Regions from separate parts of the Azospirillum sp. genome, predicted to be linked through region 2. Evidence: predicted binding sites of a transcription regulator. Region 2 holds the regulator's gene; each other region holds the start of a gene.
What was found. The regulator LexA, encoded in region 2, represses DNA repair genes until DNA is damaged. The targets are predictions, from matches to a motif close to ATGTTCTANTTTGGTTC.
Positions count from the first base shown of each region.

Region 1 (9,796 bases), on a different contig from region 2:
CGTCGGCCACCAGGTCGCCCATGGCGGCCAGCTCCTCGTCGAAGGCGTCGGCGGGCAGGCCGTGCTGCTCGGCGACCTTGTCCAGGTCCACGGCCATGTCGCACATCAGCCGCTCGATCACCGCACGGCGCACGCGGTCGTCGTCGCTGATCGCCAGCCCCTTCACGGTGGCGAGGCGGCCGGCGTCGATGGCCTCGGCGTAGTGGTCGAAGGGCACGGCGTTCTGGATGTAGCCCTGCGGCAGCTGGCCGATGGAGGACGCGCCGAAGCCCAGCAGCACCTCCGACTCGTCCGTCGTGTAGCCCTGGAAGTTGCGGCGCAGCTCGCCCTTCGCCTGCATCACCGCCAGCTCGTCGGTCGGCTTGGCGAAGTGGTCGAGGCCGACGGCGACGTAGCCGGCGTCGGTCAGGGTCTTGGCGATGGCGGCGAACTGGTCCCAGCGGCCGTAGGAATCGGCCAGCTCGCCCTCGACGATCTTCTTCTGGTGCGTCTTCATCCACGGGACGTGCGCGTAGCCGAAGACGGCGAAGCGGTCGGCGTCCATGGACAGCGCGATCTCGGCCGAGCGGGTGACGCTCTCCACCGACTGGCGCGGCAGGCCGTACATCAGGTCGAGGTTGATGTGGCGGATGCCGTTCTCGCGCAGCCACGTCAGCGTGCGCTCGGTCATCTCGCGCGGCTGGATGCGGTTGACCGCCTTCTGGACGTCGGCGTCGAAGTCCTGCACGCCCAGCGAGGCGCGGTTGACGCCGGCGCGGCCCAGCGCCTTCGCCATGTCCTCGGTCAGGGTGCGCGGGTCGATCTCCACCGCGATCTCGGCGCCGTCCACGATGTCGAACCGCTCGCGCACCAGGGCCATGAGCGCCTCGAAGTCCTCCGGCGCGGTCATGGTGGGCGTGCCGCCGCCGAAGTGGATGTGCGCCACCTTCATGCGGCCGGGGATGCAGTCCGCCACCAGGCCGACCTCGGTGCGCAGGTGCGCGAGGTACTTGGCGATCGGATCGTAGCGGGCGACGATCTTGGTGTGGCAGCCGCAGTACCAGCACATCTCCTTGCAGAAGGGGATGTGCATGTACAGCGAGCCGGGCTTGGCCGGATCGATGGTCCCCAGCCAGCGCCGGTACGTCTCGGGCCCCACGTTGGGCGAGAAGTGCGGCGCCGTCGGGTAGCTGGTGTAGCGGGGCACGCGCAGCCCGTCGTACTTGGCGAGCAGCGCGGAGTCCATCGAGGATGTCTTGGTCATGTCGGGAGAGTGCGTCCAGGCCCGGCGAAGGGCTTTGATCCAGGTCAAAGTCCCATCGTGTCATCCGGATGCGCCTGTCGACAACCGTAGAATCGCTGGGGCTATCGCGGATTCACCACCCGCATGTCCTCCACCAGGTGCTGCTCCAGGAGGCGCAGGTTGCGCAGGTTCGACTTGAAGGCGACGTCGAAGATCGTGCCGATCACCGGGATCGAGCCGGCCGCCCAGTCGAAGGCGATGTTGCCGAGCATGCGGGCGAGCAGCCGCTTCGGCACGCCCATGCGCCGCGCCTCGTCGAGGATGTGCAGCGAGACCAGCGCGGTCAGCGTGTCGCCGGCCACCGGCACCAGGCTGGCGATGCCGTCCAGGCCGAAGCCGATGCGGGTGCCGGGGATGGTCCAGCGGTTGTCGAGCAGCCGCGCCAGCCGGCGCAGGCGGTCCAGCCGCTCCAGACGGTCGACGCTCTCGGCGCGGGCGCGATGGGGATAGGGGGAGGCCATGCTCATGCCGGGTCAACCGCCGGGGATGCCGTCGGGTTCCGCCACCCGCGCCGGCGCGGCCCGCCGGGCCGGCTGGACGGCCAGCACCGCGTAGCCGCACAACGCCGAGGCCAGCGAGCCCACCAGCACGCCCAGCCGCACCGCCACGTCCTTGTCCGCCGCCCCGCCGAAGGCGAGCGCGCCGATGAACAGGCTCATGGTGAAGCCGATGCCGGTCAGCACCGCCACGCCGTAGAGCTGCGTCCACGTCGCCCCGGCCGGCAGCGGCGCCAGGCGCAGGCGCACGGCGATCCACACCGCCAGCATCACGCCGACCTGCTTGCCGACGAACAGGCCGAGCGCCACGCCGAGCGTCACCGGCTCCAGCAGGCTCTCCGCCGTGATGCCGGCGAGCGGCACGCCGGCGTTGGCCAGCGCGAACAGCGGCAGGATCAGGTAGGCGACCCAGGGGTGCAGCGCGTGCTCCAGCCGGTGCAGCGGCGTCTTCTCGCCGTGCGCGCCGTCGGTGCGCAGCGGGATGGCGAAGGCCAGCGCCACGCCGGCCAGCGTGGCGTGCACGCCGGACTTCAGCACGCACACCCACAGCACGACGCCGACGATCATGTAGGGGGTGAGCCGCTTCACCCCGATCAGGTTGAACCACGCCAGCAGCACGCCGCAGGCCACCGCGAAGCCCAGCGCCGTCGGCGCCACGCCGGCGGTGTAGAAGGCGGCGATGATCACGATGGCGCCCAGATCGTCCATGATGGCGAGCGCCAGCAGGAAGACGCGCAGCGAACTCGGCACCCGGTTGCCCAGCAGCACCAGGACGCCGACCGCGAAGGCGATGTCGGTGGCCGCCGGGATGGCCCAGCCGTGCAGGTTTCCCGGCTGGCCCGCGTTGAAGCCGACATAGACCAGCGCCGGCATCGCCATGCCGCCCAGCGCGGCGATGGCCGGCAGCGCGGCGCGGGCGGGGGTGGACAGCTCGCCTGCCAGGACCTCGCGTTTGATCTCCAGCCCCACCAGCAGGAAGAACACCGCCATCAGCGCGTCGTTGATCCAGTGGTGCAGCGACATCTCCAGCCCGCGCGCCCCGGCGTGCACGCCCACGGGCAGGTGCAGCAGCCCTTCGTACAGCGGGGCGGCGGCCGAGTTGGCCCAGACCAGCGCGGCCACCGAGGCCGCCAGCAGGACGATGCCGCCCGACGCCTCGTTGTGCAGGAAATGGCGGATGGCGGTGAGCTTCACGCGCGTGTCTCCGGGGTTCCGTTAGCGACAAGCATTTGGATCGGTTCGATGTGGTGTTGCAGGTGCGAGAATTCAGCGCTGCACCGCAATCGACAACTTCACATTCTTTTAAACATACGTTCATCGGGCCATCACCCGACCTGCGCTAAAGGTGCGCGGCGAATCGCCGCGTCCGGGGACGGGTGCCGGCGCAAGCCGTTGATTTGCCTTGTCAACATGGGCGGAAGGGTAGGGGTGGAGAGGCCGTCTCCAACCGCCATATGTCCTTTTCGCCGCTAGCCAGGGACCGTGGATTCCGGTGACACTCAGCCCAACCAAAGACAAGGCCTCAAGGCCGACGAATATCCGGGAAAACCAAAATCCGGGAGGAACCATGGACGCCCTGTATTGCGCCTGCTGCGGCCGGCCCTTCAAACGCGCTTCGCAGCGCGGTCCTGCCCCGCTCTACTGCTCGCAGGACTGCCGCCTCCAGATGGCGGTGCGGCGCCGCGTCTGGGCCGGGGCCACGACCGCCGCCTGGGCCGCCACCCGCGGCGAGGGCAGGGGGAACGCCTACGCCAAGGTGGCCAACTTCTGACACGGCTTCCACGACGCACCAAGAGAGAAGGGCGTCCCTGTGCGGGCGCCCTTTCGCGTTTCCGGGGCAAACGGACTCCACAGGACACGAGTCCTGTGCTAGAACATAAAGAGAACAAAGTCCTGCACCGACCGGAGGATTCCCATGGCCGAAACCGCCAAGGCCACGCTGCTGGCCGAGTTGCGCAGCCGCATCCGCCGCATGGAAGGGCTGGGCGGCGAGGCGGGCGGCGGCGTGCTGCCGTTCGGGGTGGCGGGGCTGGACGCCGGCCTGCCCGACGGCGGGTTGCCGCTGGGGTGCCTGCACGAGGTGACGGCGGAGGACGCGGGCGCCGGCACCGCCTTCGCGGCGGCGCTGCTCGCCCGGCTGGCCGCGGCGCGCGGCGCGCCCGTGCTGTGGGTGGTGCGCGGCCGCGACCTGCACGCCGCCGGGCTGGCCGCCTACGGACTGACCCCGGAGCGGCTGATCGCCGTGCGGGCGGAGCGCGAGGCCGACGCGCTGTGGGCGCTGGAGGAGGCGCTGCGCTGCAACCGGCTGGCCGCCGTGCTGGGCGAGGTGCGGGGCCTCGACCTGACGGCCAGCCGGCGGCTGCAGCTCGCGGCCGAGGCGGGCGGGGTGACCGGGCTGCTGCTGCAGACGGGGGAGGGGCGTGCCGGGGCCGCCAGCGCCGCGGTGACCCGCTGGCGCGTCGCGCCGGCGCCGAGCCTGACCGACGGCGAGCCCGGCGTCGGCGCGCCCTGCTGGCGGCTGGAGCTGCTGCGCTGCCGCGGCGGCCGGCCGGGATCCTGGCTGGTCGGCTGGCGGGACGGGGCTCTCGTGGGGGTGGAGGCGCCGGCCGAGGCGGAAGGCTTCGCGGCGGTGGCGTAGGGAATGCACCCTACGGTACCGTATCGCGCCCTGGACCCCTGGGGGGCGAACCGCTAAGGTCGATGCCCCGGAGGAACGCCACCGACAAGAAGAGCGACGAGGATGAGCGACAACATCTACGACCTGTTCCGTTCCCGCTTCCCGAAGGACCGGACCCGCCCCTTCATCGAGACGGAGGACGGCGGCATCCTCAGCTACGGTGAGCTGGACGCGGCGGTGGGGCGCACCGCCCGGCTGCTGGCCGACCTGGAGGTGGTCAAGGGCGACCGCGTGGCGGTGCAGGTCGAGAAGTCGGTCGAGAACATCGTGCTCTATCTGGCGGTGGTGCGCGCCGGCGGCGTCTACCTGCCGCTCAACCCCGCCTACACCAAGGCGGAGGTCGAGTACTTCCTGACCGACGCCGAACCGCGCGTCTTCGTCTGCCGGCCGGAGACCGAGGCGGCGCTGCGCGCGGTCGCCGACACGGCCAAGGTGGCGCACGTGCTGACCCTGGGCACCAAGGGCGACGGCAGCCTGCCGGAGCGGGCCAAGGGGCTGGACCCGGACTTCGCCACCGTGCCCTGCGGCCTGGATGACCTCGCGGCGATCCTCTACACGTCGGGGACCACCGGGCGCTCCAAGGGCGCGATGATGAGCCACCGCAACCTCGGCTCCAACGCGCAGGTGCTGCACGACTACTGGGGCTGGCGGCCGGACGACGTGCTGCTGCACGCGCTGCCGATCTTCCACACGCACGGCCTGTTCGTCGCCACCAACTGCGTGCTGCTGAACGGCACGCCGATGATCTTCCTGCCGAAGTTCGACGCCGACCAGGTGCTCTCGCTGCTGCCGCGCGCCACGGTGATGATGGGCGTGCCGACCTTCTACACCCGCCTGCTCGGCCATCCCGGCCTGACCAGGGAGGCGGTGGCGCACATGCGCCTGTTCATCTCCGGCTCGGCGCCGCTGCTGGCCGACACCCACAAGGAGTTCTCGGCGCGCACCGGCCACGCCATCCTGGAGCGCTACGGCATGACCGAGACCGGCATGCTGACCTCCAACCCGCTGGACGGCGAGCGCATCCCGGGCACCGTCGGCTTCCCGTTGCCGGGCGTCGAGCTGCGGGTATGCGACGACCAGGGCAAAGTGCTGGGGCCGGACGAGATCGGCGTCATCGAGGTGAAGGGGCCGAACGTCTTCTCCGGCTACTGGCGCATGCCCGAGAAGACGGCGCAGGAGATCAAGCCGGACGGCTTCTTCATCACCGGCGACGTCGGCAAGGTGGATGCGCGCGGCTACGTGCACATCGTCGGCCGCGCCAAGGACCTGATCATCTCCGGCGGCTTCAACGTCTACCCGAAGGAGGTCGAGACGGTGATCGACGGCATCGACGGGGTGGTGGAGTCCGCGGTGGTCGGCGTGCCGCACCCCGACTTCGGCGAAGCGGTGACCGCGGTGGTTCTGCGCAAGCCGGGGGCGTCCGGGCCGGACGAGGCGCAGGTCGTGGCGGTGTGCAAGGAGCAGCTCGCCAACTTCAAGGTGCCCAAGCGCGTCTTCTTCCTCGACGAGCTGCCGCGCAACACCATGGGCAAGGTGCAGAAGAACCTGTTGCGCGACCGCTATGGGGAGACGTTCAAGGGGTAGAATCAAAAGCCCCTCCCTCGTTGCGGGGGAGGGGCTTCAGCTCACTTCGTGCCGAACATGCGGTCGCCGGCGTCGCCCAGGCCGGGGACGATGTAGGCGTTCTCGTTCAGGTGGCTGTCCAGCGACGCGGTGAACACCTTCACCTTGGGGTGCGCGGCGTGGAAGACGCGCATGCCCTCGGGCGCGGCCACCAGCGCCATGAAGCGGATGTTCTCGTCGGCGACGCCGTGCCGGTTCAGCACGTCGCAGGCGTGGACGCCCGAGTTGCCGGTCGCCAGCATCGGGTCGACCACGATGAAGATGCGGCCCTCGGCCTCCGGCAGCTTCACCAGATACTCGTGCGGCATCTTGGTGTCGTGGTCGCGGTAGAGGCCGATGTGCCCCTCGCGCGCCGACGGCACCAGTTCGTGCAGGCCCTGCGCCATGCCGAGGCCGGCGCGCAGCACCGGCACGATGGCCAGCTTCTTGCCGGCCAGGACGGGGGCGTCCATGGGCTCCAGCGGCGTCTCGATCCGCTCGGTCGTCATCGGCAGGTCGCGGGTGATCTCGTAGCCCATGAGCAGCGAAATCTCGCGCAGCAGCTGCCGGAAGCCGCCGGTCGAGCGCTCCTTCTCCCGCATCAGCGTCAGCTTGTGCTGGATCAGCGGGTGGTCGAGGATGAACAGGTTCGGGAAATCGGGAATGGTTCGCATGCCCCGATGGTAACGCGGGCCGGGGAAAGAGCCAAGCGCCGGACGCGGCCCCTCCCTAACCCTCCCCCGCTGACGCGGTGGAGGGAACTCCGCCGATGTGTTGGCAAACTCCCTCCACCGCATGAGCGGGGGAGGGGTGGGGAGGGGGCAACATCACCGTGCGGCCGCCCGGCGCGGCGCCCAGGCCGGCGCGCCGCGGTCGTCGTCCTCGTCGAACAGCTCGGCCAGCTTGTTCATCATGGTGCCGCCGAGCTGCTCGGCGTCCACGATGGTGACCGCGCGGCGGTAGTAGCGCGTCACGTCGTGGCCGATGCCGATGGCCACCAGCTCCACCGGGCTGCGGCCCTCGATGTACTGGATGACCTCGCGCAGGTGGCGTTCCAGATAGTTGCCGGCGTTGACCGACAGCGTCGAATCGTCCACCGGCGCGCCGTCGGAGATCACCATCAGGATGCGCCGCTGCTCCGACCGGGCGATCAGGCGGTTGTGCGCCCACAGCAGCGCCTCGCCGTCGATGTTCTCCTTGAGGATGCCCTCGCGCAGCATCAGGCCGAGGTTCTTGCGGGCTCGCCGCCACGGCTGGTCGGCCGCCTTGTAGACGATGTGGCGCAGGTCGTTGAGGCGGCCGGGGTTGGCCGGCTTGCCGGCCGACAGCCACGCCTCGCGCGCCTGCCCGCCCTTCCAGGCGCGGGTGGTGAAGCCGAGGATCTCGGTCTTCACCGCGCAGCGCTCCAGCGTGCGGGCCAGGATGTCGGCGCTCATGGCGGCGATGGAGATCGGCCGGCCGCGCATGGAGCCGGAATTGTCGATCAGCAGCCCGACCACCGTGTCGCGGAAATCAGTCTCCTTCTCCCGCTTGAAGGACAGCGGCAGCACCGGGTTGACCACCACGCGGCTGAGGCGCGCGGCGTCGAGAATGCCTTCGTCCAGGTCGAACTCCCAGCTGCGCGTCTGCTTCGCCATCAGGCGGCGCTGCAGGCGGTTCGCCAGCTTCGAGATGACGCCCTGCAGGTGCTGGAGCTGCTGGTCGAGCATCATGCGCAGCCGCGCCAGCTCGTCCGGGTCGCAGAGGTCAGCGGCGTCCACCACCTCGTCGAACTGGGTGGTGAAGGCCTTGTAGGCGTTGGGATCGACCTCGTTGCGGCGGCTGTTCTCCGGGCGCCAGGGGTGGCCGGGGCCGGCCGGCTCCTCCGAGCCCTCGCCCTCGCCCATCTCGGCGTCGCTGTCCTCGCCGCCCTGCTCGGCGCCGTCGCCGAGGTCGCTCTCCTGCATCTGCGGGGAGGACATCGACTCCGATTCGGTGGAGACCTGGTCCTCGCCGCGGGTCTGGCCGTCGTTCGGCTCGTTCTCGTTCTCCTCGGACTTGCGCTCCTCGTCCTCGTCCTCCTCGGTCTCCGGCTCCTCGCCGACGTCCATCTCCAGCTCGGCCAGCAGCTTGCGCACGGCGCGGGCGTAGGAGTCCTGGTCGGCGATGTGCTTCGAGAGGCCGTGGAAGTCCGTGCCCAGCTTCTCCTCGACCCAGCCGCGCCACAGATCCACCACGTGGGCGGCGTTCGGCGGCGGCGCCTCGCCGGTCATCAACTGGCGCGCCATCAGGCGCAGCGCCTCGGCCAGCGGTGCGCCGTCGCGGTCGGTGATCTTGTCGAAGCCGTGCTTGCGGTAGCGCTCCTCCAGCGCGGCGCCCAGGTTGTGCGCGACGCCCGGCATGGCGCGCGCGCCCAGCGCCTCGCAGCGCGCCTGCTCCAGCGCGTCGTAGGCGGCGCGGGCGGTGTCGCCCAGGGGCATGCGCTGGGCGTGGATGGCGTTGGAGTGGAAGCGCAGCCGCAGCGCCACCGCGTCGGCGGCGCCGCGCACCGTGGCGACGTCGTGCGGGTTGAGGTCGCGCGGCGGCACCGGGATGCGCGCCCGCGTGCCCAGCAGGCCCGGCGGCTCGGAGGAATGCGTGACCTGCACGTCCTCGCGCCCCGCCAGGGCGCGCACCGTGGACGCGGTGGAGCGCTTGAAGATCTCGACGGGGGATTCGCGGTCGGAGGACATGTGTGGGACGGTCTCGGTTGGCGTGGGGACTACTGGGGCTTCACGGATTTCACGGATTGGGTCACGGATTTCACGGATCTTCCTAGGGAAGCACTCTGCGGAACGTCAGGCCGGGTGTTCCGAAATTGAACAGCAGACCAACCGGCATGGTGCTGGCGCGCAGGTAATTGATCACCTGCTTGACGTGCGGCTGGGCGATGGCCTCGGCGACCTTCAGCTCCACGATCACCCGGCTCTCGACGACCAGATCGGCGTAGTAGGTGCCGACGCTGTGCCCCTTGTACCGGACATCGAAGGGAACCTCCTGTCCGACGTCGAGCAGGCGCTCGCGCAACTCATGGACGAAAGCCTTCTTGTAGACGGATTCGACAAAGCCCTGGCCGAGCGCGTTGAAGACCTCGTAGCCGGCCCCAATGATGCGCTCGGTCAAGCTTTCCGTCTCGCCGTCGAGAACCACCCTCATCCGTGAAATCCGTGCCTAAATCCGTGAAATCCGTGAAGACTTGGTACGCACTCCAAGGATGAGGGGCGCAGGGTCACACCAGGTTGACGCTCACCCCCGTCTCCGGCAGTTCGGCGCCGAAGCAGCGCTGGTAGTACTCGGCCACGGCCGGGCGCTCCACCTCGTCGCACTTGTTCAGGAAGGTGATCCGGAAGGCGAAGGCCACGTCGTTGAAGATCTTGGCGTTCTCCGCCCAGGTGATGACCGTGCGCGGGCTCATCACGGTGGAGATGTCGCCGTTGATGAAGCCCTGGCGGCTCATGTCGGCCAGGCGCACCATGTTGGACACCGTCTCGCGCCCCTTGGCGTCGTCGTAGCCGGCCACCTTGGCCAGAATGATGTCCACCTCGGCGTCGTGCGGCAGGTAGTTCAGCGTCGCCACGATGTTCCAGCGGTCCATCTGGCCCTGGTTGATCTGCTGCGTGCCGTGGTACAGGCCGGTGGTGTCGCCCAGGCCCACCGTGTTGGCGGTGGAGAACAGGCGGAACGCCGGGTGCGGGCGGATGACGCGGTTCTGGTCGAGCA
Region 1 is NZ_JBOZRT010000062.1:61,148-70,943, forward strand. It holds gene hemN (oxygen-independent coproporphyrinogen III oxidase) at 1-1,243, opposite strand, end outside; gene ACRWK7_RS15040 (DUF4112 domain-containing protein) at 1,345-1,749, opposite strand; gene nhaA (Na+/H+ antiporter NhaA) at 1,756-2,973, opposite strand; gene ACRWK7_RS15050 (hypothetical protein) at 3,347-3,550, shown strand; gene ACRWK7_RS15055 (ImuA family protein) at 3,695-4,417, shown strand; gene ACRWK7_RS15060 (malonate--CoA ligase) at 4,520-6,040, shown strand; gene upp (uracil phosphoribosyltransferase) at 6,082-6,732, opposite strand; gene cobT (cobaltochelatase subunit CobT) at 6,886-8,769, opposite strand; gene ACRWK7_RS15075 (GxxExxY protein) at 8,852-9,232, opposite strand; gene cobS (cobaltochelatase subunit CobS) at 9,306-9,796, opposite strand, start outside.
Region 1: the regulator LexA is predicted to act here: its motif matches at 3,652-3,668, upstream of ACRWK7_RS15055 (ImuA family protein).

Region 2 (9,796 bases):
CAAGGACTTCATGCTCGATCCTTACCAGGTGGTCGAGGCCCGCGCGCTGGGCGCCGACTGCATCCTGCTGATCATGGCGGCGCTCGACGACGCCCGGGCGGCGGAGCTGGAGGAGGAGGCCATCGCCTGGGGCCTCGACGTGCTGGTCGAGGTGCACAACCGCGAGGAACTCGACCGGGCGCTGCTGCTGAAGACTCCGCTGGTCGGCGTGAACAACCGCAATCTCAAGACCTTGTCGATCGATCTTGCGACGACGGAGGAGCTGGCGCCGCACGTCCCGCCCGGCCGCACGCTGGTCGCCGAGAGCGGCCTGTACGGCCCGGCCGACCTGACGCGCATGGCCGGCGTCGGCGCCCGCTGCTTCCTGGTCGGCGAATCGCTGATGCGGCAGGACGACGTCACCGCCGCCACCCAGGCGCTTCTGGCGCAATAAGGGGATCCGCCCATGTCCGGCTTCACCCATTTCGATTCCGAAGGCCGCGCCGTGATGGTCGACGTCTCCGACAAGGCGGAGACGGAGCGCACGGCCACCGCCCGCGGCTCGGTGCTCATGCAGCCGGAGACCCTCAGGCTCATCATGGAGGGCGGCGTCAAGAAGGGCGACGTGCTCTCCGTGGCGCGGCTGGCCGGCATCATGGGCGCCAAGCGCACGCCGGACCTGATCCCGCTCTGCCACCCGCTGATGCTGACCTCGGTCAAGGTGGACCTGACCGTCGATCCGGCGCGCAACGCCGTGGACATCACCGCCACCTGCAAGCTGAAGGGCCAGACCGGCGTGGAGATGGAGGCGCTGACCGCCGTCTCCGTCGCGGCGCTCACCGTCTACGATATGTGCAAGGCGGTGGACCGCGGCATGACCATCACCGAGGTCCGCCTCGTCCACAAGGCCGGCGGCAAGAGCGGCGACTGGGGAACCGTCGGCGCATGATCTCCGTCGCCGAGGCCCGCGCGCGCATCCTCGCCGCCTGCCGGCCGTTGCCGGCCGAGACGGTGGCGCTGACCGACGCGCTCGGCCGCGTGCTGGCCGAACCGGTGACCGCCCGCCTGACGCAGCCGCCCTTCGCCGCGGCGATGATGGACGGCTGGGCGGTGCGCTCCGCCGACCTCGCCAACGCCACGCCCGCGTCCCCCGTCACCCTGGCCCGTGCTGGCGAGGCCTCCGCCGGGCATGGCTTCGGCGGCGCCCTCGGGGCCGGTCACGCCGTCCGCATCTTCACCGGCGCGCCCCTGCCCGAAGGCGCCGACGCCGTGGTGATGCAGGAGGACTGCACCGCCGACGCGGCCACCGTCCGCGTCCCGGTCTCCCCCCGTCCCGGCAAGTTCGTCCGCCCCGCCGGCCTGGACTTCAGCGAGGGCGAGGCGGTCCTGCCCGCCGGCCGCCGGCTGACCAGCCGCGACGTGGCGCTGGCCGCCGCCGCCAACGTGCCCTGGCTGAGGGTGCACCGCCGCCCGCGCGTCGCCGTGCTCGCCACCGGCGACGAGGTGCGGCTGCCCGGCGAACCGCTCGGCCCCGGCCAGATCGTCAGTTCCAACGCCTTCGGCCTGTGCGCGCTGGTGACCACCCAGGGCGGCGTGGCCAGCAACCTCGGAGTCGCCCGCGACACCGCGGAGTCGCTGGCCGCGCTGGCTGCGGCGGCCGACGGGTTCGACCTGCTGGTGACCGCCGGCGGCGCCTCCAAGGGCGACTACGACCATGTCCGCAGGGTCCTCGGCGGAACGCTGGAGTTTGACTCGGTCGCCATGAAGCCCGGCAAGGCGGTAATGTTCGGCCGCTTCGGCACCGTCCGTCTGCTCGGCCTGCCCGGCAACCCCGTGTCCGGCGCGGTGTGCGCCGTGTTGTTCCTCAAGCCGGCGCTCCAGGCGCTCCAGGGCATGGCGCCGGACACCCGCCGGCACGTCGCCCGCCTGGCCTCTCCACTGCCCGCCTGCGACTCCCGCGCCGATTTCGTGCGGGCGACGCTGGCCTACACCGACGCCGGCGAGTCGGTCGCCACGCCGTTCGCCAAGCAGGACACGGCCATGACCTCGCGCCTCGCCCGCGCCGACGCGCTGATCGTCCGCGAACCGGGGTCGCCGCCGGCCGAGCCCGGCGACCGGGTGGACATCATCCCTCTCGCCGAAGGCTGCCTGAACCTGTAAAATGATGTGCATCGCCCCTTGACGCCGTCCAGGAACCAAACTAGAACATCTAGTGGATGTTTTGCTTTTGTTCCCAAGATCCAGCGCGGCGCTCGCCGGGAGGCACATATGCTCACTCGTAAGCAGCACGAGTTGCTGCTCTTCATCAACGAGCGACTGAGCCAGGGCGGCGTCTCGCCCTCGTTCGACGAGATGAAGGACGCGCTGAACCTCAAGTCGAAGTCGGGCATCCACCGCCTGATCACCGGCCTGGAGGAGCGCGGGTTCATCCGCCGCCTGCCCCACCGCGCCCGCGCGCTGGAGGTGCTGAAGCTGCCCGAGGGCCTGGAGACCCGCGGCGGCGCCCGGCCGCCGCGCGCCAAGTTCCAGCCCAACGTCATCAAGGGCGACTTCTCCGGCGCCCTGCCCGGCCGCGACGTCGCCGTCGCGGCGGCGGAGACGGTGCAGCTTCCCCTCTACGGCCGCATCGCCGCCGGCACGCCGATCGAGGCGCTGCGCGACAATTCCAACACCGTGGATGTCCCCGCCACCATGCTGGCGTCCGGCGAGCACTACGCGCTGGAGGTCGCCGGCGACTCGATGGTCGAGGCCGGCATCCTCGACGGCGACACCGTGGTGATCCAGCGCTGCGAGACCGCCGAGAACGGCGCCATCGTCGTCGCCCTGGTGGACGACGGCGAGGTGACGCTGAAGCGCCTGCGCCGCAAGGGCAACACCATCGCGCTGGAACCCGCCAACGCCGCCTACGAGACGCGCATCTTCGGCGCCGACCGGGTGCGCGTGCAGGGCAAGCTGGTGGGGCTGTTCCGCAAGTACTGATCGAAGGGCGAACTGAACACCCCCCGCACACTGTTCCATGGTGTTTCACGGTGTTCCATTCGCCCTCCGTCACGACCGGCGCCCCCCTCATGAGACGGGACGCCCGCAAGCCGGGCGACGTCAGGGCACGGTCCACGGCCGTTGCCCGCGCCGGTCGCGCACGCTCTCCACCCGCACGCCGCCCGGCGTCAGGTACAGCGCGTGCGTTCCGCCGCGCCGCAGCGCCCACAGGTCGACCACCACCGGCGCGCGGCAGTGCCGTGCCGGCTCCAGGCTGACCATCGCATCGGCCAGCGCGCAGTCCTCCGCCTGCGCCTCGGCGTTGCGGGACAGGGCGACCGTGCGGCCGTCCTTGCGATAGACGCACCCCAGCGCGTCGCAGGCCAGCCGCCCGTCGGCGCTGCGCCCCGGCTTCGGCCACGGCGGCGCCGCCGTGTCCAGGCCGTCGCGCCGCAGCCACGCGGTGGCGGTGAAGCGCGCCGCGGTGTCGGTGGACAGGCTGAGCCGTCCGTCCGCCGCCCGCACCGCCAGCAGCTTGCCGTCGCCCGCCACAAGCACGTCCGGCCGCTCCGTCAGCGCCGGCGACGCCAGCCCGGCCAGCACCGGCAGCAGCCCCCACAGCCGCCAGCGCCCGCTCCACAGCGCCAGCCACAGCCCGCCCAGCACGATGGCGACCAGCCCCGCCTGCGGCATCGCCGGCACCAGCAGCGAGGCGCCGGGCAGCGACGCGGTGGCGTGCGCGGTCCAGATCACCACGCTCACCCCCCACCCCATGGCGACCAGCGCCGGCTGCTCCCAGCCCAGCGGCAGCAGCACGTAGGTCAGGATGCCCCAGGGCATGACCCAGAACGAGGTCACCGGCACCGCGAGCATGTTCGACAGCACGCCGTACAGCGCGACCTGCTGGAAATGGAACAGCGAGAACGGCGTCGTCGCCAGCGTGGCGATCACCGAGGACAGCGCGATGCCCAGGAAGTACAGCGCCGCCTTACCGAACCACCCCACCCCCAGCCGCCACGCCGCCAGCCGCGGCGTGATCGCCTCGTACGCCGCGATCAGCGCCAGCACCGCCCCGAACGACATCTGGAAGCTCGGCCCCAGCATGCCCTCCGGCAGCACCAGCAGCACCGCCATGCCGGCGAAGGCGATGACGCGCATGCTCATGGTGGTGCGGTCGGCCAGGATGGCGACCATCACCATGGCCGTCATCAGCACCGAGCGCAGCATCGGCACCTGCGGCCCCACCGCCAGCAGGTACCCCGCCGCCGCCAGGATGCCGCCGACCGCGGCGATCTTCTTGATCGGCCAGCGCAGCGCCAACGGCTCGACCAGCGCCAGGATCGCGCGCAGCGCCCCGAACACCAGCCCGGCGACCAGCGCCACGTGCAGCCCGGACACCGACAGCAGGTGCGCCAGCCCGCTCATCCGCATGTCGTCCATCACCGGTTTCGGGATGCCGGTCTGCTCGCCGTTCAGCAAGGCCGCCGCGATGGTCGCCTCGGCGGTGGGCAGCGCCGCCCGGCAGGCGTCGAAGATCCGCTCGCGCACGCGCTCGACCGCGGTCATCAGCCGCCGCCATGCGCCGGGCGGCGGCGCTTCCACGGGCTCCGGGCCGCTCAGGGCGAATCCGGTGGCGCCGATGCCGTCGAAGAAGGCGTTGCGCTGGAAATCGAAGGCTCCCGGTGCCGGCGGCGCCGGCGGCGGGTTGAGCATCGCGCGCAGCCGCACCACGCTCCCCGCCTCCGGCACCGCCAGCCGCCCCGACAGCCGCACCCGCACGCGCCCCGGCGTGGCATCCGGCGCCAGCCGCTCGACGCTGACCTCGCGCAGGACCAGCCGGGCGCCGTCCGGCAGGCGCTCGATGATCTCGACGCGGCCGGTCACCAGCGCCGGCCCGACCGGCTTGCGCAGCATCGGCTCCATCACCAGTGCGGTCCGCAGCTGCGCCGCTCCGAACCCGACCGCCAGCGCCAGCAGGGTCAGCGCCGCCGCCAGCCCGACCGGCCGTCGCCGCGCCGGCCACGCCAACGCCAACGCCATGGCGACCGCCGCGGCCCCCGCCCACGCCGGCGGTTCCAGCGGCAGCGCGAAGTACGCCGCCACGCCGCAGCCGGTGCCGACCGGGGTCCACAGGAACCAGCGGTCGCGCTCCTCGCCCAGCCGCTCGCCCAACCACGCCAGCGCGCGGCCGAGCGGCCCCCGCTCCACCGGCGGCGCCGCATCGAGAGGGGAGTCGTCGTCGAACAGGCCGTCGGTCACCGCGCCGCACACCACGGCTGCATGGAAGGCCCCTCCACGAAGCCGCCGAATGTGTTAAACCACCGCACCAGTGTACACGCGCCACACAGAAGAATTGAGTCACCGATGAGCGTCGTCACCCGCTTCGCGCCCTCCCCCACCGGCTTTCTCCACATCGGCGGTGCCCGCACGGCGCTGTTCAACTGGCTGTTCGCCAAGCACCACGGCGGCACCTTCCTGCTGCGCATCGAGGACACCGACCGCGCGCGCTCCACGCAGGCGGCGGTGGAGGCCATCCTGGACGGCCTGACCTGGCTGGGTCTGGATTGGGATGGCGACGCCGTCTCGCAGTTCGACCGCAAGGACCGCCACGCCGAGGTGGCGAAGCGGATGCTGGCCGAGGGCAAGGCCTACCACTGCTACTGCAGCCCCGAGGAGCTGGAGGAGATGCGGGCGGCGCAGAAGGCGGCGGGGCAGCCGATGCGCTACGACGGCCGCTGGCGCGATCGCGACCCGTCCGAGGCGCCGGCCGGCGTCGCACCGGTGATTCGCCTGAAGGCGCCGCAGACCGGCGAGACGGTGCTGAACGACCACGTGCAGGGCGAGGTGCGGGTGCAGAACCAGCAGCTCGACGACCTGATCCTGCTGCGCGCCGACGGCACGCCGACCTACCTGCTGGCCGTGGTGGTGGACGACCACGACATGAACGTCACCCACGTGGTGCGCGGCGACGACCACCTGACCAACACCTTCCGGCAGATCCAGATCTACAAGGCCATGGGCTGGGACCTGCCGGAGTTCGCGCACATCCCCCTCATCCATGGCCCGGACGGCGCCAAGCTGTCGAAGCGGCACGGCGCGCTGGGCGTCGATGCCTACCGCGACATGGGCTACCTGCCGGAGGCGATCCGCAACTACCTGCTGCGCCTGGGCTGGGCGCATGGCGATGACGAGATCATCTCGACCGAGCAGGCCATCGAGTGGTTCACGCTGGAGGGCATCGGCCGCTCCGCCTCGCGCTTCGACTTCGCCAAGCTGGAGAGCCTGAACGCGCACTACCTGCGCCAAGCCGACGACGCCCGGCTGGTCGGCCTGATCGCCCCGCGCCTTGAGGCGGACCTGGGCGTCGCGCTCACCGACGCGCACCGTGCCGTGCTGACCCGCGCCATGAACGGCCTGAAGCAGCGCGCCCGGACACTGGTCGACCTCGCCCAGAGCGCCAAGTTCTACGTCACGCCGCGCCCGCTGCCCGTCGACGACAAGGCCGCGGCCCTGCTGGACGCGGCCGCCGGCGCTCTGCTGACCGAGCTGTCGTCGCTGTTCGGCGCCGAGACCGAGTGGACCGCCGCGGCGCTCGAGGCGCGGGTGCGCGCGTTCGCCGAGGAGAAGGGCGAAAAGCTGGGCAAGGTGGCGCAACCGCTGCGCGCCGCGCTGACCGGGTCAACGGTGTCGCCGCCGGTCTTCGAGGTCGCCGAACTGCTGGGCCGCGAGGAGACTCTGGCGCGGCTGGCGGATTCATCGCAGCGCACAAGACGCTAATTTCCATGCGTTGATATCCGGCGCACGCGGAACTATGCTGCGCCGATTCGAACGGGCAGGAAACGCCCCCACTCATAATAAGGACGTGCCGAGATGACTCAGACCGCGGACACCGTCACTTTGATCGACAACCGCACGGGCAAGCAGGTCACCCTGCCCGTGCTGCACGGCGCCATCGGGCCCAGCGTGATCGACATCCGCAAGCTGTACGCCGAGACCGGCTACTTCACCTACGATCCGGGCTTCACCTCCACCGGCAGCTGTGAATCCTCGCTCACCTACATCGACGGCGACGAAGGTGTTCTCCTTCACCGCGGCTATGCCATCGACGAACTGGCCGAGAACTCCACCTTCCCCGAGGTCTGCTACCTCCTCCTCAACGGCCATCTGCCGAACGTGAAGGAGAAGGAGGACTTCGAGAACATCCTGCGCCGTCACTCGATGGTGCACGAGCAGCTGACCCGCTTCTTCAGCGGCTTCCGCCGCGACGCGCACCCGATGGCGGTGATGTGCGGCGTGACCGGCGCGCTCTCGGCCTTCTACCATGACTCGATCGACATCGACGATCCGTACCATCGGATGATCTCGTCGCACCGCCTGATCGCCAAGCTCCCGACGATCGCGGCGATGGCGTACAAGTACTCGACCGGCCAGCCCTTCATGTACCCGCGCAACGACCTGTCGTACGCGGAGAACTTCCTGTACATGACCTTCGGCACGCCGTGCGAGCCGTACAAGGTCAACCCGGTCCTGTCCAAGGCCATGGACAAGATCTTCATCCTGCACGCCGACCACGAGCAGAACGCGTCGACCTCGACCGTCCGCCTCGCCGGTTCGTCGGGCGCCAACCCGTTCGCCTGCATCGCCGCCGGCATCGCCTCGCTGTGGGGCCCGGCGCACGGCGGCGCCAACGAGGCGGTGCTGAAGATGCTCGAGGAGATCGGCTCCGTCGATCGCATCCCGGAGATCGTCCGCCGCGCCAAGGACAAGAACGACAACTTCCGCCTGATGGGCTTCGGCCACCGGGTCTATAAGAACTACGACCCGCGCGCCCAGGTCATGCGCGCCACCTGCCACGAGGTGCTCAGCGAACTGGGCATCAAGAACGAGCCGCTGCTCGACATCGCCATGGAACTCGAGAAGATCGCGCTCGAGGATCCGTACTTCGTCGAGAAGAAGCTGTACCCGAACGTCGACTTCTACTCGGGTATCATCCTGAAGGCGATGGGCTTCCCGACCAGCATGTTCACCGTGCTGTTCGCGGTGGCGCGCACCGTCGGCTGGATCTCGCAGTGGAAGGAGATGATCGAGGACCCGCAGCAGAAGATCGGCCGTCCGCGTCAGCTCTACCAGGGCGAGGCCAAGCGCCCGTTCATCCCGCTGGCGCAGCGTGGCTAACCGGCCGACAGCCCGGTTCGGATCGGGTGGCGCCGACGGCGCCACCCCGTCTCCGGCCGCGTTCATCGTCCCGGTGCGGCGGGCCCGTCTGGTGCACCCCGTCGCCAACGACAACACGCCGCCGCTTTCGCGGCGGCTGTTGCGTTATGGGCTGTTCGCGCTGATCGCGGTCGCGGTGGGCTTCCTCACCCTGGTCTGACGATCACCCCCCGCTGTTTAGCCTTGGGTGATCGGGATGTGCGGCGCATCGGCCGCCACGCGACCCAGCCATGCCCGTACGTTTCGAAAGTCCGAAAGATCGAACCCGCCCTCGTGCGCCACGTGGGTGTACGCGTACAGCGCGATGTCGGCGACGCTGAGCCGGCTCCCAACGAAGAAGTCGCGCCCTTCCAGTTGCCCTTCCATCACCCGCAGCGCGTCGTACCCCAGCTTCCGCTTGGCCGGCAGCGCCAGCGTACGCTCCGGCGTCATCTCGATGTTGTGGGTGATCCAGTAGCGTACGGTCGCCACGTTGGGCTCATGGCTGTACTGCTCGAAGAACATCCACTGCAGCGCCTGCGCACGCCCCAGCCGGTCGTCCGGCAGGTAGCGCGATCCCTCCGCGAGATACCAGATGATGGCGTTCGATTCGGGAAGGACGGTGCCGTCCTCCAGTTCCAGCGCCGGAATGCGGCCGTTCGGGTTCTTGGCGAGGAACTCCGGCGTGCGCGTCTCGGCGCGGTCGATGTCCAGGCCCACCCGCTCGTACGGAACGCCGAGCTTGTGCAGCATCAGCCGGCACTTGTAGCCGTTGCCGGAGGGCAGGAAGTCGTACAGGCGCAGCATGCGGTGTGTTCCCCTCTCTATTCATCCGATATCGGATGAGAACACGAATGCGGGACGCACGCCAGAGCGGGCGTTCAGCGGGCGACGCCAAGCTTGGCAAATCGCTTCCGGTCGGCTGCGCTCTCGTCGATCAACCACGCGCGGAAGGCGCGCAGCATCCGCCGCCCCTGCCCCTCGGCCGGCGCGGTCAGCACGTAGCGGTCGCCGATCGGCACGGCCGGACCGAAGGGGCAGACCAGCCGCCCCGCCGCCAGCGCGTCCAGCACCAGCGTCGGCCGGCCGAGCGCAACCCCCGCCCCGGCCATGGCCGCCTGCATCACCATTACGGAATCCGAGAAGCTCAGCCCTTGCGCGGTGTCGATTCCCTCCGCCCCGGTCGCGGCGCGCCACAGGCTCCAGTCCGGCGAATCACGGAAGTGCAGCAGCGTCTGCCGCGCCAGGTCCGCCGGCCCCCGAAGCCCATCGCACAAGGCCGGCGCGCACACCGGGAACAGAGGCTCCTCCGACAGCGTGGTTCCCTCGGGCATGCCGTCGCCGCCGCGCACGTAGCGGATCACCGCCCAGCCGGCTTCCGCCTCGGCCGGGCGGTCGAGGTTGCCGGCCTCGATGTCCAGCCGCAGGCCCGGCCAGCCGGCCAGGAAACGCCCCAGCCGCGGCACCAGCCACAACGCCGACCACGCCGCGGGCGCCGCGATGCGCAGCCGCTGCGGACCGCCGCTGGCGACGCGGTCCCAGCTCTCGTTCACCCGGCCGAAGCCGGCCGTGCAGGCGCGCGCCAGATCGCGTCCGGCGCCGGTGAGGACCAGCCCCTTCGGCGTGCGCTCGAACAGCAGCACGC
Region 2 is NZ_JBOZRT010000105.1:18,804-28,599, forward strand. It holds gene trpC (indole-3-glycerol phosphate synthase TrpC) at 1-433, shown strand, start outside; gene moaC (cyclic pyranopterin monophosphate synthase MoaC) at 446-928, shown strand; gene ACRWK7_RS23730 (molybdopterin molybdotransferase MoeA) at 925-2,139, shown strand; gene lexA (transcriptional repressor LexA) at 2,248-2,958, shown strand; gene ACRWK7_RS23740 (ComEC/Rec2 family competence protein) at 3,079-5,217, opposite strand; gene gltX (glutamate--tRNA ligase) at 5,323-6,735, shown strand; gene gltA (citrate synthase) at 6,829-8,133, shown strand; gene ACRWK7_RS23755 (hypothetical protein) at 8,126-8,332, shown strand; gene ACRWK7_RS23760 (glutathione S-transferase family protein) at 8,350-8,958, opposite strand; gene ACRWK7_RS23765 (LysR substrate-binding domain-containing protein) at 9,033-9,796, opposite strand, start outside.

Region 3 (9,796 bases), on a different contig from region 2:
CCACCTCGCCGATGCGCTCCATCAGCTTGGACTTGTTGACCTGGTACGGGATCTCCGTCGCCACGATGGCGAGGCGGTCCTTGCGGATCTCCTCGATCTCGGTCTTGGCGCGCAGGATAATCGAGCCGCGGCCGGTCTGCAGCGCCGAACGGCTGCCCGAACGGCCGAGGATGACGCCGCCCGTCGGGAAGTCCGGACCGGGGACGAACTCCATCAGCTCGTCCAGCGTGATGTCGTTGTTGTCGATGTAGGCGCAGCAGGCGTCGATCACCTCGCCCAGGTTGTGGGTCGGGATGTTGGTCGCCATGCCCACGGCGATGCCGCCGGCGCCGTTCACCAGCAGGTTCGGGAAGCGCGCCGGCACCACCAGCGGCTCGCGGCCGGAATCGTCGTAGTTCGGCCCGAAGTCGACCGTGTCCTTGTCGATGTCGTCGAGCAGCGATTCGGCCGCCTTGGCCAGCCGCGCCTCGGTGTAGCGCATGGCCGCCGGCGGGTCGCCGTCCATCGAGCCGAAGTTGCCCTGCCCGTCGATCAGCGGCAGGCGCATGGAGAAGTCCTGCGCCATGCGGACCATGGCGTCGTAGATCGCCGAATCGCCGTGCGGGTGATACTTACCCATCACGTCGCCGACGATGCGCGCCGACTTCTTGTAGGGCTTGCTCGAATCGTAGCCGCCTTCCTTCATCGCGTAGAGGATGCGGCGGTGCACGGGCTTCAGCCCGTCGCGCACGTCGGGCAGCGCGCGGCTCACGATCACGCTCATGGCGTAATCGAGGTACGAGCGGCGCATCTCGTCTTCGAGATTGATCGGCGCGATGTCGGAGGCGGGGGGAAGCGGGGTCGTGCTCAAGCGGAACTCATGACTCGGGGTCTGGGAAACGCGTGCATACCACGCGCCGGACGGCCTAGGCAAAACGCCCAGCGAACCGGACCATATATATGGTATTCCCTAGCAGGTTTCGCACGTGCACACAACCGCACCCCACCCAAAAAAGGGTCAGCGGTGGCTGAGACTCGCGAAGCGCAGCGACAGGATCGACACCGACACCACGCTGGCGATCAGGATGCCGTCGAACAGCCCCTGCTCCTCGCGCCCAAGGGCGAACGCCGACAGCGCGGCGACCGGCAGCATGACCACGGCGTAGGACACGAAGTGCAGCATGGTCGGCACCCACACGTCGTGCCGGCCGCGCAGCGCGTTGGCCATGACGGTCTGGCCGCCGTCCACCACCAGGATCCAGGCGCTGAAGGCGATCAGCGGGACGACGCGCTCCAGCAGGGCCGGGTCGTTGCTGTAGATGCCCGCCACCGGCCCCGGGAGAACCGCGTACACCACGCCGACCAGCGCCAGGAACACCGAGGTGACCGCGAGCCCCGTCCAGCCCGCCAGCGCCATGTCCAGCCGGTCGCCGCGCCCGAGCGCCACGGCGACGCGCACGCCGGTAGCCGAGGCCAACCCGACCGCCGCCATGAAGGGCAGCGCGATCAGGTTCAGCGCCACCGTGTAGGCGCCGAGCGCCAGCGGCGAAATCAGCCCGGCGAGCAGGCCGAGCGCGGCGAAGGCCGAACTCTCCACGCCGATGCTCAGGCCGGCGGCGTAGCCCAGGGCGCGCTGCTTGGCCGCGCCGCTCCACCAGCCCTGCCAGCCGCCGCGCACGCCCCAGCGGTCGCGGTCGCGCAACCACCAGACATACGCGACCAAGCCCAGGCCCATGGCCCAGCGGATCAGCGTCGTCGCCCACGCGGAACCGAGCGCCCCCAGCGACGGCAGTCCCCAGGCGCCCCACACCAGCCCGTACGCCAGCCCGAGGTTCACCAGGTTGCCGGCCACCATGGCGACCATCACCGGCACCGGCCGCTTCAGCCCCTCCAGAAAGAAGCCCGTCGTGGTGTAGAGCATCATCCCCGGCATCCCGAGGCCGAGCACGGCCAGCACCTGGGCGCCGCCCTCGGCGACGTGCGGCTCCTGGCCGGTCAGGCGGAACAGCGGCCCGCCGAGCAGCGCCGCCGCCAGCGCCATCAATCCGCCCATCAGCAGCGCGTACGGCACCGAGCGGCGCCAGATCAAGCCGCACTCCTCCGGCCGGTCGGCGCCGAGCGCGTGCGCCACCAGCGCCACCGTGCCCAGCAGCAGGCCGACGCCGACGCCGATCATCATGTTGCTGGGCAGGTGGGCGAGCCCGAAGAACGCCAGTTGCTCGGCGCTGTAACGGCCGACGATGGCGGTGTCCACGGCCATCATCACCATCAGCCCGGCGCGCGACACGATCACCGGCGCGGCAAGCCGCACCAGTTCCGCGGTGTGGCCGCGCAGGCGTCCGGTCAGGGTGGCGGGTCTGTCGATGGCGTCGGCGGTCATGGCTGCACATTTGTTGGGCGGACACATCTTGTGGCTGCGGAAGGCCCGGTCAAGCGCGACCGCCGCCACACAGGGCACCCTTGCGCGGAACGCGGAACCAAAGGTGCTGGCGCCCCGTTCTCCAGGAAACCACCGTCTCCTTGGAAGAGTGAGGGACCATGACGCGCAGCATCCGCCTGCCGCTCACGCAGATCCTTCTGCTGGGCATCCTTCTGTCGTCGGCCGCGCTGCTCACCGGCTGCAACACCGCCGCAGGCCTGGGCCAGGACGTGCAGGCCGGCGGCCGCGCCGTCGAACGCGCCGCCGAGTGAGGGAGACCAGCCATGGCCGATCCGACCCCGCAGACTCCCGAGGTGCCGCCGCCCGGCGGCCCGAACCCGCCATCGCCCGATCGTCCCGCGCCGTCGCCCGAACCGCGCGTGCCGCCGAATCCGGACATCCCGCCGGAGATCACCCCGCCCGAAGGCGACCCGATGCCGGGCACGCCGCGGCCGTTCACGGCCTAGACGGCCCGTGAACGCAACGGAACTGCCGGCGGTCAGGGAGATCGTCGGATTCGACGAAGCCCTGCGCGACCGGCTGCTGCCGGCGTGCGGACCGCGGTCCGTCGCCGCGGCGCGGGTGCTCGCCGTCCTGACGTCGCGCTATACGCTGGCGCCGGCGGCGTTGGCCGCGTGGCGGCTGGGCCATGTGTCCGGCCGCCGTCGCGTGGCCACCGCGGGGCGGGCCGTGGTGGCGGCCCTGGCGGCCGAGGCGGTGGCCGCCACCGCCGTCAAGATGATCGCCCGCCGACGGCGCCCGCCGCGGTCCGGCCGGCCGCCCAACGACCGCTCCATGCCGTCCGGCCACACGGCGAACGTTGCGGCGACGGCCACCGCGCTCGCCGCGGCGACGGACAGCGACGTGGTGCTGGCGGCGGGCATGCTGCTGGCCGTTGTCACCGCCGCGAGTCGCGTCGTGGTGAACCGGCACTGGGCGTCCGACGGAATCGCCGGCCTTCTGCTCGGCTACGCCTGCGCCAAGCTGACAGCCCCCTTCACCGTGGAGCGGCCATAAAAAATGCGGGGCCGCGAGGCCCCGCATTCCGTACGGACCGCCGTTCCTCAGAACGGGATCTCGTCGTCCAGGTCGTCGTGCCGGGGCGGAGCGCCGCCGCCGCCGCCGGGACCGCGGCCACCGCCGCCACCCCCGCCGTAGCCGCCTCCACCGCCACCGCCGCCGCCGCCGCCGCGCGACTCGTACCCGCCGCCGCCGCCGCCGTAGCCGCCGCCACCGCCTTCAGCGCCGCGGTCGCCGCCCATGAAGTCGATCTCGGCGACGCGCACCGACATCTGCGCGCCGCGGGTGCCGTCGCGCTTCTCGTACTCGCGCAGGGTCACCTCGCCGGAGACCACCACGCCCTTGCCCTTGGTCAGGTGCGGGGCCAGCGACTCCGCGCGGCGGCCCCAGATCGAGCAGTCCACCCACTGCGTCGTCTTGCGCTCGCCGAAGCCCACATCGTTGGCGACGCGAAAGCCCAGCACCTTCTCGCCGCTCTGCGTGGTGCGCAATTCCGCATCCGCGCCGAGCCGCCCCGTAAACGTCCACACATTCATTGCCAGATCCTCCGACGCGCGTGTCCCGACACCTCTACCGGCCCGATCGGCCGCCCGGCGGCGGGGCGTCCAGATGTCGAGGGTTCCTGTTCGCAGGGCCGGATATGTTGCGTCCGCATGCCCCGCGCCGCGCCAACCAAGCACGAGCGGAGCCACGCGGTCAATCGCCGCCTTGGCCCGTTCCCACCTGCCCGGCCGCGCCACGCACCCGCGCCGCTGGAGAGAACGTTCCAAGAACAAATATAGCAGAGCCGGCCGGGTTTGGAAATGCCTTCCTGCGGCGACTCGACGGCCGCGCTCCGGGTGGTAATCTCCCCCTCCCCCGCACATATCTGTGCGGCTCCATTCTGGGTGGCATTCCCTACGGCTTTCGGCTAAGAACACTCCATGAACAAATACATCAGCGTCCGCGGCGCCCGCGAGCACAACCTGAAGAACATCGACGTGGATCTGCCGCGCGATCAGCTGGTCGTGATCACCGGCCTGTCCGGCTCGGGCAAGTCCTCGCTGGCGTTCGACACCATCTACGCCGAGGGGCAGCGCCGCTACGTCGAAAGCCTGTCCGCCTACGCGCGGCAGTTCCTGGAGCTGATGCAGAAGCCGGACGTCGAGTCCATCGAGGGGCTGTCGCCGGCCATCTCCATCGAGCAGAAGACCACCTCGAAGAATCCGCGCTCCACTGTCGGCACGGTGACGGAGATCTACGACTACATGCGCCTGCTGTGGGCGCGCGTCGGCATCCCCTACTCGCCGGCCACCGGCCTGCCCATCGAGAGCCAGACGGTCAGCCAGATGGTCGACCGCATCCTGGAGATGCCGGAGGGCACCCGCCTGCTGCTGCTCGCCCCCTTTGTGCGCGGTCGCAAGGGCGAGTACAAGAAGGAGATCCAGGATCTGCGCAAGCGCGGCTTCCAGCGCGTGCGGGTCGATGGCGAGATGCACGAGATCGACTCGGTCCCGGCGCTCAACAAGAAGCTGAAGCACGACATCGAGGTGGTGGTCGACCGCATCGTCGTGCGCGAGGGGCTCGGCGGCCGGCTGGCCGATTCGCTGGAGACGGCGCTGAACCTCGCCGACGGCATCGTGTTCGTCGAGAACGCCGACACCCACGAGCAGACGGTGTTCTCGCAGAAGTTCGCCTGCCCGGTCTCCGGCTTCACCATCCCGGAGATCGAGCCGCGGCTGTTCTCCTTCAACAACCCGTTCGGCGCCTGCCCGGCGTGCGACGGCCTGGGCTCCAAGATCTACTTCGACCCGATGCTGGTGGTGCCGGACGAGCGTCTCAGCCTCGGCAAGGGCGCCATCGCGCCGTGGGCCGGCTCCTCCTCCAAGTACTACGACCAGACCCTGCTCAGCATCTGCCAGCACTTCGGCGTCAGCATGACGACGCCGTGGGCGGACCTGCCGGAGGCCGTGCGCGACCTGATCCTGTTCGGCTCCAAGGGTCAGGCCATCACCATGACCTACGACGACGGCCTGCGCAGCTATCAGACGCACAAGGCGTTCGAGGGCATCGTCAACAACCTGGAGCGCCGGTACAAGGAAACGGACAGCGCCTGGACGCGCGAGGAGCTGTCGAAGTACCAGAGCTCCCAGCCCTGCGACACCTGCAAGGGCGCCCGCCTGAAGCCGGAGGCGCTGGCGGTGAAGGTCGCCGGCAAGCACGTCTCCGAGGCCGCCGAGCTGTCCATCGCCGACGCCGGCCGCTGGTTCGCCGGCCTGAACGAGCACCTGCGCCCCAAGGACCGCGAGATCGCCGTCCGCATCCTCAAGGAGATCAACGAGCGCCTGGGCTTCCTCAACGCGGTGGGGCTGGAGTACCTGACCCTGAGCCGCGGCTCCGGCTCGCTGTCCGGCGGCGAAAGCCAGCGCATCCGCCTCGCCTCGCAGATCGGCTCCGGCCTGACCGGCGTGCTGTACGTGCTGGACGAACCCTCCATCGGCCTGCACCAGCGCGACAACGACCGGCTGCTGGCGACGCTGAAGAGGCTCCGCGACATCGGCAACACCGTCATCGTGGTCGAGCACGACGAGGACGCCATCCGCTCCGCCGACTATCTGGTGGACATGGGGCCGGGCGCCGGGTCGCACGGCGGCAACGTCATCGCCCACGGCACGCCGGCCGAAGTGCAGAAGAACCCGGAGAGCATCACCGCCGCCTACCTCAACGGCACCCGCGCCATCCCGGTGCCGGACCGCCGCCGCCCCGGCCACAAGGGCCAGTTCCTGGAGGTGATCGGCGCCCGCGCGAACAACCTGCAGAACGTCTCCGCCAAGATCCCGCTGGGCACCTTCACCTGCGTCACCGGCGTGTCCGGCGGCGGCAAGTCGACGCTGGTCATCGAGACGCTGTACAAGGCCGTCGCCCGCCGCCTGATGGGCGCGCGCGAGCACCCGGCCGAGCACGACGACGTGCGCGGGCTGGAGCACCTGGACAAGGTCATCGACATCGACCAGTCGCCGATCGGCCGCACGCCGCGCTCCAACCCGGCGACCTACACCGGCGCCTTCACGCCGATCCGCGACTGGTTCGCCGGCCTGCCGGAGGCCAAGGCGCGCGGCTACGGCCCCGGCCGCTTCTCGTTCAACGTCAAGGGCGGGCGCTGCGAGGCCTGCCAGGGCGACGGCGTCATCAAGATCGAGATGCACTTCCTGCCCGACGTCTACGTCACCTGCGACGTCTGCCACGGCAAGCGCTACAACCGCGAGACGCTGGAGGTCCTGTACCGCGACAAGTCCATCGCCGACGTGCTGGACATGACGGTCGAGGAGGGCGCGGAGTTCTTCAAGGCGGTGCCGTCGATCCGCGACAAGATGGACACGCTGCAGCGCGTCGGCCTGGGCTACATCCACATCGGCCAGCCGGCGACCACGCTGTCCGGCGGCGAGGCGCAGCGCGTCAAGCTGTCGAAGGAGCTGAGCCGCCGCGCCACCGGCCGCACCCTCTACATCCTCGACGAGCCGACCACGGGGCTGCACTTCGCCGACGTGGAGAAGTTGATGGAGGTGCTGCATGCGCTGGTCGACCAGGGCAACACCGTGCTGGTGATCGAGCACAATCTGGAGGTCATCAAGACCGCCGACTGGATCATCGACCTCGGCCCCGAGGGCGGCACCGGCGGCGGCGAGATCGTCGCGGCCGGCACGCCGGAGGACGTGGCGCGGGTCGAGCGCAGCTACACGGGCCAATATCTGGCGCCGTACCTCAAGCAGCGGACGAAGGCCCGAAAGAGGGCCTGATGAAACCTTCCTGGGGGATCCCGCGTTTTCGAGGCATTCGCAACGAAACGAGGGGTTCTCCCATGAAGACCGTTTCCCTGGCGCTTGCCGCCGGTGCCGCCCTGCTGGCCTCCGCCTGCACCTATGTTGAGCGCGAGCCTGCCACGGTGGCCGTGCCGGCGCCGACGACCAGCCAGACCACCACCACGACCACGGCGCCGCTGGCCGGCTCCTCCACCACCACCGTGAGCCCGGCGCCGGGCCAGGTCATCGAGCGCAGCACGACGACCACCCGCACCTACTGACCGGACGCATACCCCCGAAGGAAACAAACGCCCCGTCTCTGGCGTTGAGGCGCCATTGTTTCCAATCGTGAGGAGGAACCACGATGAAGCGCACCCTGACCGGCATCGCCCTGGCGCTCGGCGCCACCCTGCTCGTTGCCGCCTGCGGCTCCGACGAGACCCGGACGACGTCGACGACGACGACGACCACGACGCCGAGCGCCGGCTCGTCCACCGTCGTCACGCCGGCGCCGGGCACGACGATCGAGCGCAACACCACGACCAAGACGTACTGACCGGTCCGCCACCGGTCCACGACGCCGGCCCCTCCCCAGCGGGAGGGGCCGTCTTCGTTTCAGGGCCTCAAAGGCTTGTCGTCCGGGCGCGAAGCCGCTAACTGACAGGCTCAAATCGCAGTAGAGCCCAGTTCCATGACCACTCCCCGTCCCGTCCACGTCATCGGCGGCGGCCTCGCCGGTTCGGAAGCCGCGTGGCAGCTCGCCTCGGCCGGCGTTCCCGTCGTTCTGCACGAGATGCGCCCGGTCCGCGCCACCGAGGCCCACCACACCGACCGGTTCGCCGAGCTGGTGTGCTCCAACTCCTTCCGCTCGGACGACGCGGAGTACAACGCGGTCGGGCTGCTGCACGAGGAGATGCGCCGCTGCGGCTCGCTGATCCTGCGCTGCGCCGACGCGCACAAGGTGCCGGCCGGCGGCGCGCTGGCCATGGACCGCGACGGCTTCGCCGGCGCCGTCACCGAGGCGCTGACCTCCCACCCCCTCGTCACCGTCGTGCGCGAGGAGGTCGCCGGCCTGCCGCCGGAGGACTGGGACAGCGTCATCGTCGCCACCGGCCCGCTCACCTCCCCCGCCCTGGCCGAGGCGGTGCGCGCCTTCACCGGCGAGGAGTCGCTGGCCTTCTTCGACGCCATCGCGCCCATCGTCTACCTGGAGAGCATCGACCTCTCCAAGGCGTGGTTCCAGTCGCGCTACGACAAGCCCGGTCCCGGCGGCACCGGCAAGGACTACATCAACTGCGCCTTCGAGAAGGACGAGTACCGCGCCTTCATCGACGCCCTCATCGCCGGCGAGAAGGCCGACTTCAAGGACTGGGAGAAGAACACGCCTTACTTCGAGGGCTGCCTGCCCATCGAGGTGATGGCAGAGCGCGGCGTCGACACCCTGCGCTACGGCCCGATGAAGCCGGTCGGCCTGACCAACCCGCACAAGCCGGAGCGCCGCCCCTACGCCGTGGTGCAGCTGCGCCAGGACAACGCGCTGGGCACGCTCTACAACCTCGTCGGCTTCCAGACCAAGCTGAAGCACGCCGAGCAGGTCCGCATCTTCCGCATGATCCCCGGTCTTGAGAAGGCGGAGTTCGCGCGGCTCGGCGGCATGCACCGCAACACCTTCCTGAACAGCCCGCGCCTGCTGGACAGGACGCTGCGCCTCAAGGGACAGCCGCGCCTGCGCTTCGCGGGGCAGGTCACCGGCTGCGAGGGCTATGTGGAGAGCGCGGCCGTCGGCCTGCTCGCCGGCCTGTTCACCGCGGCCGAGCGGCTGGGACGCGAGCAGCCCGCACCGCCCGTCACCACGGCGCTCGGCGCGCTGCTCGGACACATCACCGGCGGGGCCGAAGCCGAGACCTTCCAACCGATGAACGTCAACTTCGGCCTGTTCCCGCCGGTCGATGACCGCATCCGCGGCCGGGAGCGCAAGCGCGCCTACACACAGCGCGCGCTGGAGGATCTGACGGGCTGGATGACCACCGAAACGGCATCTGCCCAATAATTGACCTAAACGTAAAGCATATTTCCTTTACCGCCACACGGGCGCTATGGTCATACCAACCGGCGCAGACCGGCGGGAAAGGGACTGAGCTGATGAGTGTGGGCAAACTCCGGATCGGCGGCCGGATCTTCGCCGGATTCGCCATCGTCCAGGCGCTGGTGATCGTGCTGAACGTCATCGCGGTGCTCGGGCTGGACGCGGTGCGCGGAAAGTTCGATGCCTTCGCCGACATGGCGCACGACGCCACCGCGGTGGACGAGTTGGAATTGGGCGCCGCCACCCTGCAGCGCCACACCAACGCCTTCCTGGTGTCGCGCGCGCCGGAGGCGCTCCAGCAGGCCGAGCGCGCCTTCGAGGCGTTCGCCCGCACCGTCGCCGAGGCGCAGCGGGAGGTCAACCACCCCACCCGCTCGCCGCTCATCCAGGACATCGCCGGGCAGGCCGACGCCTACCGCGCGGCGCTCGCCCGCCTCGGCGAGCTGACCGCCAAGCGCACCGAGGTGGTGGACGGCCCGCTCGCCCGCAGCACCAACAACATGCGCACCAAGC
Region 3 is NZ_JBOZRT010000050.1:152,254-162,049, forward strand. It holds gene gyrA (DNA gyrase subunit A) at 1-850, opposite strand, end outside; gene ACRWK7_RS12135 (MATE family efflux transporter) at 998-2,359, opposite strand; gene ACRWK7_RS12140 (entericidin A/B family lipoprotein) at 2,518-2,670, shown strand; gene ACRWK7_RS12145 (hypothetical protein) at 2,683-2,865, shown strand; gene ACRWK7_RS12150 (phosphatase PAP2 family protein) at 2,873-3,415, shown strand; gene ACRWK7_RS12155 (single-stranded DNA-binding protein) at 3,463-3,909, opposite strand; gene uvrA (excinuclease ABC subunit UvrA) at 4,342-7,194, shown strand; gene ACRWK7_RS12165 (hypothetical protein) at 7,257-7,478, shown strand; gene ACRWK7_RS12170 (hypothetical protein) at 7,562-7,753, shown strand; gene trmFO (methylenetetrahydrofolate--tRNA-(uracil(54)-C(5))-methyltransferase (FADH(2)-oxidizing) TrmFO) at 7,889-9,247, shown strand; gene ACRWK7_RS12180 (methyl-accepting chemotaxis protein) at 9,340-9,796, shown strand, end outside.
Region 3: the regulator LexA is predicted to act here: its motif matches at 4,178-4,194, upstream of uvrA (excinuclease ABC subunit UvrA).